2 linked regions of the Rhodoligotrophos defluvii genome follow. The protein of the gene in region 1 interacts with the protein of each later gene in a pairwise test. Links are inferred from orthologs where the notes say so. Each region holds a gene or a part of one and is shown in the gene's direction. Other genes may lie near its edges.

The links. Proteins that work in one complex are often made in the same cells at the same time.
Region 2: the proteins of E4P09_RS15460 (region 1) and E4P09_RS23455 interact in binary tests that used the Escherichia coli proteins (3 or more experiments, as listed by UniProt). The link is inferred for Rhodoligotrophos defluvii from one-to-one orthologs.

The regions. Positions count from the first base shown.
Region 1 is NZ_SZZM01000003.1:245,655-249,083, forward strand. The notes cover bases 635-3,429. They hold E4P09_RS15460 (P-II family nitrogen regulator), read left to right. Parts: upstream 635-1,760; coding sequence 1,761-2,099; downstream 2,100-3,429. Other genes in these bases: E4P09_RS15455 (NAD(P)H-hydrate dehydratase), read right to left, coding at 635-1,451; glnA (type I glutamate--ammonia ligase), read left to right, coding at 2,192-3,429. Also shown: more of E4P09_RS15455, read right to left, coding at 1-634. UniProt on the Escherichia coli protein: P-II indirectly controls the transcription of the glutamine synthetase gene (glnA). P-II prevents NR-II-catalyzed conversion of NR-I to NR-I-phosphate, the transcriptional activator of GlnA. When P-II is uridylylated to P-II-UMP, these events are reversed.
Region 2 is NZ_SZZM01000007.1:189,887-195,591, forward strand. What follows is about bases 1,641-4,639. They hold E4P09_RS23455 (two-component system sensor histidine kinase NtrB), read left to right. Parts: upstream 1,641-2,577; coding sequence 2,578-3,702; downstream 3,703-4,639. Other genes in these bases: dusB (tRNA dihydrouridine synthase DusB), read left to right, coding at 1,641-2,578; ntrC (nitrogen regulation protein NR(I)), read left to right, coding at 3,710-4,639. Also shown: E4P09_RS23440 (CinA family protein), read right to left, coding at 1-181; E4P09_RS23445 (bifunctional 2-C-methyl-D-erythritol 4-phosphate cytidylyltransferase/2-C-methyl-D-erythritol 2,4-cyclodiphosphate synthase), read right to left, coding at 193-1,371; more of dusB, read left to right, coding at 1,568-1,640; more of ntrC, read left to right, coding at 4,640-5,161; E4P09_RS23465 (sensor histidine kinase NtrY-like), read left to right, coding at 5,442-5,705.

The DNA.
Region 1 (3,429 bases):
TCGGGCAGGTCCTCGGCGATCAGCCCTGGCCCGAAGGCCGCTGCCGCTTCGCCATGCAGCCATGCCGCCATGGCTGCTGCCGGCCAGGCCGGCACATGCTGGGCGCACAGTCCCAGGATGAGCCCAGCGAGAACATCCCCGCTGCCGGCCGTGGCGAGCGTCGGGGGCGCGTTGGTGTTGACGGCGCAGCGCCCGTCAGGCGCCGCGATGACCGTGTCGGGCCCCTTCAGCAGTATGATGGCGCCGGAGCGGCGGGCCGCGGCGATCGCGCGCTCGGTCTTCGCTCGCGTGGTGTCCCACAGGTCTCCGAACACGCGCCGAAACTCGCCCTCATGGGGGGTCAGGATCACCCCTCGATCAGCACGCGCTTTGATGGCCGCGAACAGCGTCTCCGGCTCTTGGGCGAAGACGGTGAGCGCATCGGCATCCAGCACGACCATGGCGCCGCTTGCCAAGCAGGCCAGCACCTTGTCTCTGGTGCTGTTGTCGATGCCTGCTGCAGGCCCGATCAGCACCGCGTTGCGGCGCTTGTCGCCAAGCGCCGCAACCAGCGCTTCCGCATCGCCCGCTTCCAGCAGCATGATCGCCGTCAAGTGAGCGGCGAGCACGTCCAGCGCGGCCGCCTCGCCCGCCACGCTGACCAGGCCCGCACCGACACGGAGCGCGGCACGCGCCCCCAGCCGTGCCGCGCCGGTGTGCCACTTGTCGCCCGAGACCACGACCGCATGGCCGCGAGCGTATTTGTGCCCATCCGGATCCGGCCGCGGGATGGCATCCGCCCACACGGCCGGGCCATTCTCGAACTGGTTTGGCGCTATTTCATTCAGCACCATGTCGGGGATGCCAATATCGGCGAGGTGGACGTCGCCGCAACAGGCCCGCCCCGGCATCAGCACATGTCCAGGCTTCTTACGGAAGAAGGTGACGGTTGCCGCCGCCCTGACCGCGACACCCCTCACCTGCCCTGTCTCTCCATCGATGCCGGATGGCATGTCTATGGCCAGAATGGGCCGCCCGCTGGCATTCGCGCGCACGACCGCAGAGGCGGCAGCCCCGTCGAGAGCCCGCGACAATCCGGCGCCGAACAGGCCGTCTATGATCAAGTCAGCGCTGTCGAAGCCTCCCTGCTCCAGCGTCGCTACCGGACCGGCCCATGCCGCGGCCGCCTGGGCCGCATCGCCCTTGAGCTGCTCCATGGAGCCGAGCAATGCCAGCGACACGGCTGCGCCACCCTCGACCAGATGACGCGCCGCCACGAAGCCGTCGCCGCCGTTGTTGCCCGGGCCGCACAGCACCAGCACCCTGGCACCGGGCCAGCGTGCAGCCGCAAGCTCGGCCACTGCCGCCCCCGCGCGCTCCATCAGCAGCAAACCCGGCGTACCGGCGGCGATGGTCAGCCGGTCCGCCTCATACATCTGCCGGGGGGTCAGCAGGGCACAGCGGTTCTCCATCCGATACCTCGCCAAGCGTTGTTACATCGCCACAAGAAGAGTTGCGCATGATCGCAAGACCGTCGTGGCTAAAATGCAGCCAATTGCCTATTATTTCACCAGAGAAGGTGCTGCCCGGCGGGGCTCGTGGCGCCGCACGGAGCGGGACGAAAGGCTGGAAACCTTGTTTTCCGGTACTTCATGATCGGCGCGCCCCGTCTGGCATGGGGGCTGCATTCGCTAGTGCCGAGCATTGCGATGGCATGCTGGCCGCCGGCCATGCCGGAGGACGGGATCTTTCCTGGAGAACGAACTTTAAGGACGGGGCGTATGAAGAAGATTGAGGCGATCATAAAGCCGTTCAAGCTCGACGAAGTGAAGGAAGCGCTCCAAGAGGTCGGGCTGCAGGGAATAACCGTCACCGAGGCGAAGGGGTTCGGGCGCCAGAAAGGCCATACCGAGCTCTATCGTGGTGCTGAATACGTCGTAGACTTTCTACCCAAGGTAAAGATCGAGGTGGTGCTGCCTGACGAGCTGGTCGAAAAGGCGGTGGAAGCGATCCAGAATGCGGCGAAGACCGGCCGCATCGGCGATGGCAAGATCTTCATCTCGACCGTTGAGGAAGCGATCCGCATCCGCACCGGAGAAACCGGCACAGACGCCCTCTGACAGGAGGATCTGGATCATCGGCGTCTGCGCTCCCCCTTCGGGCGCGGGCGTTTTCACACGTTCAACTCTGAGAATTGAAAAGGGGATTATCCATGGCGACCGAGCATACGCCCGAGTCCGTCCTGAAGCTGATCAAGGACAAGGAGATCAAATTCGTCGACCTGCGCTTCACCGATCCCAAGGGCAAGCTGCAGCACGTGACGATGGATGCGGACCTTGTCGACGAAGACATGTTCGCGGAAGGCGTAGCCTTCGACGGCTCGTCCATCGTCGGCTGGAAGGCGATCAACGAGTCCGACATGATGCTGATGTTGGACCCGGAGTCGGCCCATATCGACCCGTTCTATGCGCAGGCGACCCTGGGCATCTTCTGCGACGTGCTGGAGCCGTCGACCGGCGAGGCGTATGAGCGCGACCCGCGCACCACGGCGAAGAATGCCGAGGCCTTCCTCAAGTCGAGCGGCATCGGCGACACGGTGTTCTTCGGGCCCGAGGCCGAATTCTTCATCTTCGATGACGTTCGCTTCGTCACCGATCCCTATCATTCGGCTTTCCGGGTGGATTCGAGCGAGCTGCCCACCAACACCAACACCGAATACGAGCAGGGCAATCTCGGGCATAGGCCGCGCATGAAGGGCGGCTATTTTCCGGTCAACCCGATCGACAGCTGCCAGGACATCCGCTCCGAAATGGTATCGGTTCTCTCGCAGATGGGGGTCAAGACCGAGAAGCACCACCACGAGGTGGGCGCGGCCCAGCACGAGCTCGGCATCTTCCGGGACACGCTGACCAAGATCGCCGACGGCATGCAGCTCTATAAGTATGTCGTGCACAACGTGGCCCATGCCTACGGCAAGACGGCCACCTTCATGCCGAAGCCGATCTACGGCGACAACGGCTCGGGCATGCACTGCCACCAGTCGATCTGGAAGGACGGCAAGCCGGTGTTCGCCGGCAATCAGTACGCCGACCTGTCGCTCGAGTGCCTCTACTACATCGGCGGCATCATCAAGCATGCCAAGGCACTGAACGCCTTCACCAACCCGACCACCAATTCCTACAAGCGGCTGGTGCCGGGCTACGAGGCGCCGGTGCTGCTGGCGTACTCCTCGCGCAACCGTTCGGCCTCGTGCCGCATCCCACACACCACCTCGCCCAAGGCGAAGCGTGTGGAGGTGCGCTTTCCCGATCCTGCCGCTAACCCGTATCTTGCTTTCGCGGCGATGCTCATGGCAGGGCTCGATGGCATCCAGAACAAGATCCACCCCGGCGAACCCATGGACAAGGATCTCTACGATCTGCCGCCGGAGGAACTCAAGGAGGTGCCGCA
Region 2 (5,705 bases), on another replicon or contig:
TGGCCTCGTTGGAATAGGTGACAAAGCCGCGATCCACGAAGGCGGAAGAACCGGGTATCTCCGTCAGGCAGGCGCTGATCAGCCCACCCGTGCAGGATTCGGCCGTGGTGATCTTCATCTTGCGACTGGCGCAAAGGTCGAGCACGGCGCGCGCTTCCCGGATGACTTCGTCATCGAACATGTCCTTGCTCCTCACCTCAAGGGCAGCCGGACCGTGGCCGTGGCATAGGCCACCATGCCTTCCCGGCGGCCGATAAAGCCCATCTGCTCATTGGTGGTCGCCTTGATCGCCACCCGATCCTCGGTCACGCCGAGAACGGGCGCAAGCTCAGCCTTCATGGCCGGCACATGCGGCTTTATGCGCGGCGCCTCGCTCACCATGGTGATGTCGCAATGGGCGATGATGCCCCCCAAGGCATGCACCTTGCGCACGGCCTCTTTCAGGAAGACCGCCGATGCGGCACCCTTCCACTGGGGGTCGCTCGGCGGGAAGTGCACACCGATATCGCCTTCGCCAATGGCGCCGAAAATGGCATCGGTCAGGGCATGCATGGCCACGTCCGCATCCGAATGGCCCACCAGCCCGTGCGTATGCGGGATACGGACCCCGCACAGGGTGACATGCTCGCCCGGGCCAAATTGATGCACGTCGAAGCCCTGGCCGACGCGGATATCGGCGAGCGCAGCCCATTCCGCCTGGCGCAACCGGGTATCAGCCATCTCAATGTCGTCGGACGTGGTGAGCTTCACGTTCTGCCTCTCTCCCTCGACCACTGCGACGGGCACCTCAGCCCATTCCGCCAGGGAGGCGTCATCGGTGAAATCGGTGAGATTGCCATCTGCCGCCCGTTTATGAAGCTCGAATATGGTATCGAAACGGAAGGCTTGCGGTGTCTGTGCGCCCCACAAGCCCTGACGGTCCACCGTGGCCGCGATCGTGCGCGTCTCGCTCACCCGCTTGATGGTCTCGGCAATGGGCACGGCGGGAATGGCAGCGTCATGCTGCCGGAGCGCGCCGATCACAGTCGAGATCAGGGTGGTACTGACGAAAGGACGGGCGCCGTCGTGAATGAGCACCGCTTGCGGCGCCAATGGCTCGAGCGCCTGCAACCCATTGAACACGGAGCCCTGCCGGGTTGCCGCTCCGGCCACGGGGGGGAGCAGATTCAAGCCGGCCAGCGCTTCGGCGCAGAGGGCGTGGTGATCGGGGCCGATCACCACCTGAACATGGTCGACCTCAGGATGATGGAGGAAAGCCTCGACCGTCCGCCGCAGCACCGGCTGGCCGCCGATGGTCTGGTACTGCTTGGGCAATGGCCCACCGGCTCGGACACCGGATCCTGCAGCGACGATCAGGGCGGCTGTGGTCATATCAGCAATGCCTTGCAGTAGAGGAAAGCCACGAGCGCTTTAAACAATCTGCCGGAAAAGTCGACCGTCGATTTGTTGCGGGGTCGCTGCGACATCTGCGCTCTCCATCTACCGTCGCATTGCGCAAGCCTTGCGCTTTGGAGAAACTTGCCGCAGATTGCTCAACAGTTAATCGATGCGGTGGATTGCCTATTTTATGAGCATCGCGATCGGCTCTCGTGACATTCGCAACCGGGTGTTCCTGGCGCCCATGTCGGGGGTGACGGACCTGCCGTTCCGGCGTCTGGCCTATCGGTTCGGCGCCGGCCTCGTCGTGTCCGAGATGGTGGCGAGCGAGGCGCTGGTCACCGCTAATCCCGAAACCTTACGCCGCGCCGCCGGGGCAGGGGAGGTCAGGCCGCTGGTGATCCAGTTGGCTGGCCGCGAGGAACGGTGGATGGCCGAGGGCGCCCGCGTAGCCGAAAGTCTGGGGGCCGACATCATCGACATCAACATGGGCTGCCCGGCCCGCAAGGTGACCAACGGCCTCTGCGGCTCGGCGCTCATGCGCGACCTCGACCATGCCACGCGCCTGGTGCGGGCAACCGTCCGGGCGGCAACCGTGCCGGTCACCCTCAAAATGCGGCTCGGCTGGGACGAGACCTCCATCAACGCGCCCGAGCTTGCCCGCCGGGCGGAGGCGGAAGGGGTGGCACTGGTCACCGTACATGGCCGCACCCGCTGCCAGTTCTATACGGGCCGGGCCGACTGGGCCGCGATCCGGGCGGTCAAGCAGGCCGTCACCATACCGGTGATCGCCAATGGCGACGCGACAAGTCTCGCCGACATCAGGCGGATGCTCGAACAATCGGGCGCCGACGGGGTGATGATCGGCCGTGGCGCCTACGGCCGGCCGTGGCTGCCGGGCACCCTTGCCGAGGCGCTGGACCCGGGCCGCGGCCGCCCGGCGCCCGGACTTGCCGAACAGCACGCGCTCGCGATGGAGCACTACGAAGCCATGCTGGAGCACTATGGGCGTGACATGGGCCTGCGCTGCGCCCGCAAGCACCTGGGCTGGACAGTCGAGGTGCTGCGCGATGACGGGCACCTCACGGCCGCCGCCGCAGCTGCGTGGCGGCAGCGCCTTTGCGCGGCCGGTGAGCCGGGCATGGTCCGCCACCACCTCAACGCGCTCTATGGCGAGGCGAGCGACAGGATGGCCGCGTGATGCCGAAAGCCGCAGATCTGTTGCCGCAGCCAGAGCCGCCGGAGGCGGATATGTTGGTCAGCGCTTTGCCCGACCCGCTGCTGACCGTGGATGCGGACGGCCGTGTGCTGTTCGCCAATGTGGCGGCGGAAGGCTTCTTCCAGACCAGCGCGCTGCTGCTCAAGCGCCAGCGATTGGCCGAGCTGGTGCCGTTCGCGAGCCCGATTCTCACGTTGGTGGACCAGGTGCGGCAGACCGGCGTCAGCATCCACGAATACGCCGTGGATGTCGGCACACCGCGCACCGGAGGCGAGCGGCTCGTGGACCTGCAGGTGGTGCCGGTGCCGGAGCGTCGCGAGCTCGTGTTGATCGTGCTGCAGCCGCGCTCCATGGCGCATAAGATCGACCGCCAGCTGACCCATCGCAATGCGGCCCGCTCGGTCACCGGCATGGCCTCCATGCTGGCGCATGAGATCAAGAACCCGCTTTCGGGCATCCGCGGCGCCGCCCAGCTGCTGGAGCCGGCCCTTTCGGACGAGGACCGGGCGCTCGCGCGGCTCATTTGCGAGGAGACGGACCGTATCTGCACCCTCGTGGATCAGATGGAGGAATTTGCCGACGAGCGTCCGGTGGAGCGCGCGCCCATCAACATCCATGCGGTGCTGGACCACGTGAAGGCGGTGGCGATCAACGGCTTCGCCCGCGGCATCCGGATCAACGAGGAATACGACCCGTCCCTGCCGCCAGTGCTGGCCAATCGGGATCAGCTGATCCAGGTGTTCATGAACCTGGTGAAGAACGCGGCGGAGGCCATCAGCTCAGACGGGGACAGTGGCGAGATCACCTTGTCGACCGCGTTCCGGCCGGGCATGCGGCTCAAGGTGCCGGGCTCGAACGAGCGCGTTACCCTGCCGCTCGAATATTGCGTGCACGATACGGGGCCCGGCATTCCAGAAGAGCTGATGCCGCACCTGTTCGATCCGTTCGTGACCACGAAGCCCTCCGGCAAGGGGCTGGGCCTTGCGCTCGTGGCCAAGATCATCCGCGATCACGGCGGCATCATCGAATGCACCTCCCAGGACGGCCGCACCACCTTCCGCATCCTCATGCCCATGCATAACCAGCTGCACCGCGAAGAGGACTGACGCGCCCATGCCCGCCAAGACCATATTGCTTGCCGATGATGACAGCGCCATCCGCACTGTCTTGAACCAGGCGCTGGGACGGGCCGGCTATATCGTGCGCTCGACCGGCAATATCGGAACCCTCTGGCGCTGGATGGCGGAAGGGCAGGGTGACCTTGTCATCTCCGATGTCATGCTGCCGGACGGAAATGCCTTCGACATGCTGCTCAGGGTGAAGAAGCAGCGGCCGGAGCTGCCGGTCATCCTGATGAGCGCCAAGAACACCATCATGACCGCGATCACCGCGGCCGAGCGGGGCGCCTACGAGTATCTGCCCAAGCCGTTCGATCTGAACGAGCTCTTGTCGGTTACCGCCCGCGCGCTGGACCAGGCCAAGCGCAAGCCTGCGGCGGTGGAGATGCCAGGCGACGACGAGAAGCTGCCGATCATCGGCCGCTCCCAGGCGATGCAGGAGATCTACCGCATCATCGCCCGCCTCACCCAAACGGACCTCACCGTGATGATCATGGGTGAGTCCGGCACCGGCAAGGAACTCGTTGCCCGGGCACTGCACGATTATGGCCGGCGGCGCAAGGGGCCCTTCGTTGCAGTGAATATGGCGGCGATCCCGCGGGAGCTGATCGAGTCCGAGCTGTTCGGCCACGAGAAGGGCGCCTTCACCGGCGCTTTGACCCGCTATGCCGGCCGTTTCGAGCAGGCGCAGGGCGGCACGCTGTTCCTGGACGAGATCGGCGACATGCCCATGGAGGCGCAGACGCGGCTTCTGCGCGTGCTGCAGCAGGGCGAGTTCACGACCGTTGGCGGCACCCACCCGATCAAGGTCAATATCCGCATCATCGCCGCCACCCATCGCGATCTCAAGGCGCAGATCGCGCAAGGGCTGTTCCGCGAGGACCTGTTCTTCCGGCTGAATGTGGTGCCGCTGCGCCTGCCACCCTTGCGCGAGCGCCTGGAGGACATTCCCGACCTTATCCAGCACTTCCTCGCCCAAGCCGAGCAGCAGGGCCTGCCGGTCAAGCAGATCGAGCCGGACGCCATGGAGCGGCTCAAGAAGCACCGTTGGCCCGGCAACGTCCGGGAGCTTGAAAATCTCGTCCGCCGCATGAGCGCGATCTATGTGGATGAGGCGATCACGGCCCGGATCGTGGAGCAGGAGCTGGCCGACCTGGCTGAGCCGCAGGGACCCTCGCCAGCCGGCGAGCCGGCCAGCCTCTCCGAGTTCGTGGAGAACCATCTGGCCGACTATTTCGCCGGCTTTCGCAACAGCACGCCGCCGCCCGGCCTCTACAACCGATTTCTGTCTGAAGTGGAGCCGCCGCTCATCAACGCTTCGCTTGCGGCCACAAACGGCAACCAGATCCGTGCCGCCGAGCTTCTGGGAATCAACCGGAACACCCTGCGCAAGAAGATCAGAGATTATGGCATAACCGTGATCCGTGCGCCGATTCCGCAACGGTAAAGCTTTTCTTGCCGCAATCTGAATGCCCGCAGAAAACTGCGCTTCTCCAACTCAACTGTTGCCGATCGGCAACAACACTGTTGGATTTTCGCAACAGAATCGTCTATCACCTTGCCCTGGGGAGAGGGGCGATTCAAAACTGCGGGCACAGGGGCAAATCGGTAAGGGCATCGAGCAGCGTCGGAAATGACGCCGTTTGTGACGTGTCGCTGGAGTGCCGGCGCGAAGCTGGCCGTCACTGCCGGGTCACGTAAGCAAGTCCTTCCTGCGGATGCGTGTCGTGAGCGCGCATCATTTGCGCCCTCGCAATCTGAGCGAGGTCATGGTCGTCGGGGTCGAAACAGCTAGACTGCCTGCCGCGGAGTCCCCGCGCCGCCAGGTCAGGATCGAGGCACAGCCCAGCCAGCGCCGCATTCCGGCGAAGCTGGGGGTGTTCCTGGTGATCACCTCGATCGTGACGGGACTCGCCACCTATTCGATCCTGACCGGGCTCACCCCGCTCGAGCCGACGCCGGACCTCATCGTCACCCTGCTCGGGGTGAAC